DNA from 2 places in the Holdemania filiformis genome. Region 1 is predicted to be linked to the other one. Evidence: predicted binding sites of a transcription regulator. Region 1 holds the regulator's gene; the other holds the start of a gene.
What was found. Region 1 encodes HrcA, which represses chaperone genes, less so after heat shock. Its sites were predicted from a motif close to TTTTAGCACTNNNNNNNNNNNAGTGCTAAAA; they were not measured.
Positions count from the first base shown of each region.

Region 2: DWY25_RS04055 (co-chaperone GroES) is a predicted target of HrcA. The motif match lies at 1,314-1,344, and genes of this name have one in related genera.

Region 1 covers NZ_QRUP01000002.1:241,361-243,830, reverse strand. The annotation lists gene dnaK (molecular chaperone DnaK) at 1-497, opposite strand, end outside; gene grpE (nucleotide exchange factor GrpE) at 542-1,207, opposite strand; gene hrcA (heat-inducible transcriptional repressor HrcA) at 1,200-2,225, opposite strand; gene DWY25_RS03180 (hypothetical protein) at 2,389-2,470, shown strand, end outside.
Region 2 covers NZ_QRUP01000003.1:169,991-172,460, forward strand. The annotation lists gene groL (chaperonin GroEL) at 1-980, opposite strand, end outside; gene DWY25_RS04055 (co-chaperone GroES) at 1,010-1,291, opposite strand; gene DWY25_RS04060 (aldo/keto reductase) at 1,644-2,470, shown strand, end outside.

The DNA.
Region 1 (2,470 bases):
ACGAGGACTTTCTGTTCCTTGTCAGTCTTGTCGATACCGAACGCCAGCGCTGCCGCCGTCGGTTCGTTGATGATTCGTTCTACTTCCAGACCCGCAATCTTGCCGGCGTCTTTCGTTGCCTGACGCTGCGCGTCGTTGAAGTAAGCCGGAACGGTGATGACGGCCTTGTCGACCTTCTCGCCTAAATAGCTTTCCGCATAGTCCTTCATGTAGCCTAAGATCATCGCGGAAATTTCCTGCGGCGTGTATTCCTTGCCGTTGAGCTGAACTTTCTCATTCGTGCCCATTTTCCGCTTGATCGAAATAATCGAATCCTTGTTGGTGACGACCTGACGCTTCGCCGCGTCGCCGACGATCCGTTCGTTGTTCTTAAACGCGACGACGGACGGTGTGGTGCGGTTGCCTTCCGGGTTGGTGATTACTTTTGCTTCGTTGCCTTCCATGACGGCGACGCAGCTGTTGGTTGTACCTAAGTCAATACCGATAATTTTTCCCATAATTGAAATCCTCCTTATTTATTTACACGTTTTCACTTGTTTGCTTATTCGCTGACCTTGACCATCGCGGCGCGCAGAATTCGATCTTTTAACATGTAGCCCTTCTGCAGTACCTCGGTGACGTGGTTGGGCTCAACGCCCTCGACCGCTTCCATCATCAGAGCCTGATGGAAATTCGGATCAAATTCCTTGCCCTGCGCTTCAATCTCGCTCACGCCCTCTTTGGTCAGCGCGTGAATGAGCTGCTGATAAATCATTTCGACGCCTTTGCGGTAGCTTTCGGTTTCCGGTGTCGGCTCGATCGCCAGCGCCCGTTCCAGATTGTCCAGAACCGGCAGGATGTCGAGCGCGAAACTTTGAATCCGGTATTTCCGGGTTTGCTCAGCTTCCTGCTGAAGACGCCGCCGGGTATTCTCCGTATCCGCATAGGCTTTCAGGTATTCGTTCTTCAATTTAACGTTTTCCCCTTCCAGCTCGCTGATCCGTGTCTTCAGTTCTTCAATTTCATTCTTCTTGGAGAAGAAGCCTTTCTTCTTCTCGTCTTTCTTGTCTTCCTTTTTTTCTTCCGGCTGCTCCGGCGCTTCTTCCGCGGCCGGCTCCGCCGTTTTTTCCTGCGGACTTACCGTTTTTTCTTCGGTTTCGCCCGCTGCCTCCGCCGTTTCCGGCGCGGCGTTCAGCTCGTCTTTTTTCATTTCTTCCTGGTTATTCATGGCTGCCTCCTTTTCCGTATAAACTCTCGATCGACTGACTGACCAGTTCCAGCAGTGAAACAATCCGGTCGTAATCCATCCGGGATGGTCCGAAAACCATCAGCTGACCTTCCTCGTCGGAGCCAAGCTTGAACTTGCTGGTGACGACGGCCATGTCGTTGACCCACACCAGCTGCGCGTTTTCGTTCATCTTCAACGCCAGCTCCGGGTTGGCCGTGGTGCCGATCTGACGCCACAGGCTCGGGTTCTCCATCATCGCCATCAATTCCTTCAGCTTTTCAATGTCGGCAAATTCCGGCTGGTACAGCATGTTGTTCTGGCCGCTGAAATACACGTTCTCGCTCGCGAACTTGACAAACGCGTTGACAAACGCCTGAAACAACATTTCATGCCGCTTGACATGCGCTGCCAGGATCGGTTTGATCGAATCCATTTTGTCCACGACGTCTTTGATCAAGGTGCCCTTCAATCGGTCGTTCAGAATCTGGCAGCAGGTTTGGATATCCTCTACTGACAGGTCGTCGTCGAACTGGAACGTCCGGTTTTCCGTATGCCCCAGATCGGTAATAAAGACTGCCACAGCACTTCGGTTGCTGATCGGGAACAGCTTGACATGTTCCAGCCGCTGCCGGCTCGCATCCGGTCCCAGCACGCCGGAAGTCAGGTTCGTCATCTGCGAAAGGATGTTGCAGCTCTCGCGGATGGCATCGTCCAAATTCAGCGGCTTGCTGGCCAGCTGCTGGCGGACCGCCACTTCCAGCTGGTTGTCGACCCTGTGTTCCATCAGATGTTCGCAATAGAACTTGTAGCCTTTTGTGGAAGGCACGCGGCCGCTGGAGGTATGTGTTTTTTCCAGGAGTCCCATTTCTTCCAGGACCATCATGTCGTTGCGGATCGTTGCGCTGGAGTAAGGAAGCTGATACTTTTCCATCAGAGTCTTGGAACCGACCGGCTCGGCTGTCTGAACGAACTCGTCGACAATGGCCTTGAAGATTTCAATCCGCCTTGGTGTCAGCATCATCCCGCCTCCTTTAGCACTCTTTCCCGATGTCTGCTAACAGTATAATCCAGCTTGTTAGCACTGTCAAGTTAAAAGTGCTAATTTTTTTCAAGTTTTCAAGCTTTTCGCAGTTCGTTTTACAAGCCGCGGTTCATACACTTTACCAGGAGGCTTTTTGCCTATGAAAAAAGGAATGACAATCATTTTTTTCACGCTGCTGGCCGCGCTGCTTTATTATGGATCGGTAACCTACGAGGCATCCT
Region 2 (2,470 bases), on a different contig from region 1:
TCATCCTTCTTGACGACAACACGGTTCGCATGACCGAGGTCTTCGATCTCGCCATCTTTCAGCTCCATCGCCAGATCCTTGGCAAAATACTTCGCGCCGGTCACGATCGCGATATCTTCCAGCATTGCCTTCTGGTTGTCGCCGAAGCTTGGCGCTTTCGTGCAGACAACGTTGAACGTGCCGCGCAGTTTGTTCAGAACCAGCGTTGCAACGACTTCCTGATCGATATCGTCAGCGATGATCAGCAGCGGCTTGTTGGTCTGGACGATCTTTTCCAACAGCGGCAGGACTTCCTGGATCGTGTTGATCTTCTGATCGGTAACTAAGATATACGGGTTATCCAGCACTGCTTCGTTCTTTTCACGGTTGGATACCATGTACGGGCTGATGAAGCCCTTGTCGTACTGTAAGCCTTCAACGGTTTCCAGTTCCGTTTCAAAACCGTTTGATTCGTCAACGGTGATAACACCCTCACGGCCGACCTTTTCCATCGCCTGTGCAATGATTTCGCCGACTTCCTGAGAACCGGAAGAAATCGCGGCAACCTGAGCGATATCCTGGTTCGTTTCTACCTTATGCGTCTGTTCCAGCAGCTTGTCCGCAATGAACTTCGCCGCTTTTTCCATACCGCTTCTCATCAGAACCGGGTTGGTTCCCTTTTCCACGCTGCTCATGCCTTTGTGAATCATCGACTGCGCCAGCAGCGTCGCGGTCGTTGTGCCGTCGCCGGCGGTGTCGTTGGTCTTGGAAGCAACTTCCAGCACCAGCTTCGCGCCCATGTTTTCAATCTTATCTTCGCAGTCAATTTCCTTCGCGATCGTTACGCCGTCGTTCGTGATTAACGGTGAACCATAGCTTCTTTCCAGAACGACGTTGCGGCCTTTCGGACCCAGCGTGATCTTGACCGCATCGGCCAGTGTATCGACGCCCTTCATCATCGCCACGCGGGCATCTTTAGAAAAACGGACTTCCTTTGCCATATTCTCATTCCTCCTTTTAATGTTTGTTGTTATTCAATAACCGCCATGATCTTGGATTCCGGAACTAACAAATATTCCTGTCCGTCGATCTTGACTTCGGTTCCGCCGTACTTTTCATAAATAACGCGGTCGTTGACTTTGACGCAGCATTCAACATGCTTGCCGTCGACTTCATGGCCGTTATTGACTGCCAGAACCTTGCCTACGGTTGGTTTCTCAGTGTTTTTGTCCGTCAGGATAATTCCGCTGGCGGTTTTTTCTTCTGCCTTTTCTTTCTCTAAGAGCACAAAATCATTACATGGTCTAATCATCGTAATTCCTCCTTATCGCTCGTTTTAGCACTCTTATCTCATCAGTGCTAGCACTTATTATTATAGTCTGCCAAGCTTCTTTGTCAACACTTCTTCGCGACTTTCTGCAAGAAATTCTGATTTTTTTCCCGGCTGCTTTATTCTAACGGTGAACAGGAGCGAATCCTCGGTGATTTTGACAGCCTGATCCAACCTCTGCTTCTATCTTGTCATGGAAGTGTTTGAAAATCACAACGTCAACCCTCGCTGGGCGCTCTCCTGAATTGGGGGAAGGAGCCCGGATTAATTTCAATAGCGGCCGGTCGAGGACGGCGTGGGATATGATATAATAGGAAAAAACAGGAGGATAACAATGCTGAAAAGAAAATTTGGAAAAACCGGCATGGAGGTTTCCGCGGTAGGCATGGGAACCTGGAACATTGGCAATCAATGGGGCGAACTGGACGATCAACAAGTTTTAGATACGATCCTCGCCGCTTATCATAGCGGCATTACTGTCTTCGATACCGCCGACGCTTACGGCATTCCCGGAGGATGCTCGGAAGAACGGCTCGGCCGGGCGCTGAACGGAATCCGCGAAAACGTCGTGCTGATCTCAAAATTTGGCAACTGGGCCAAACGTTTCGGCGGCGAAATGCAGTTTACCTGCGCCGATATCGTGATCGAAGCCTGCCATGCTTCCTTATTCCGTCTTCAGACGAACTATCTCGACGTCGCGCTGTGCCATCTCAATGATTTAAAGCCGGAAGAGGTGGATCCATGGCTGGATGGTTTCGAGGAGCTGAAACGGCGCGGGCTGGTGCGGCATTACGGCATCTCGACCGATCATCTGGACGTACTGAAAGAATTCAACCGGCGCGGTACCTGCGAGGTGGTCGAGCTGGATTATTCGCTGATCAATAAAACACCGGAAACCAACGGCATGCTTGATTACTGTCTTGAAAACAACATCGGTGTGCTCGTACGGGGACCGCTGGCGCAGGGAATTTTATCCGGACACTACACCCGCGATACGCATTTCACTGATACTATCCGCACGCCGTTTAACGAAGGCGGCAGTGCGCGGGAAGTCTATCTGCAGAAAATGGACCGGCTGGACCGCGTAATCGAAGCGGCCGGGAAGGATAACCTGATCCAGACCAGTCTGCGCTATATCCTTTCCCATCCGGTTTGTCCGGT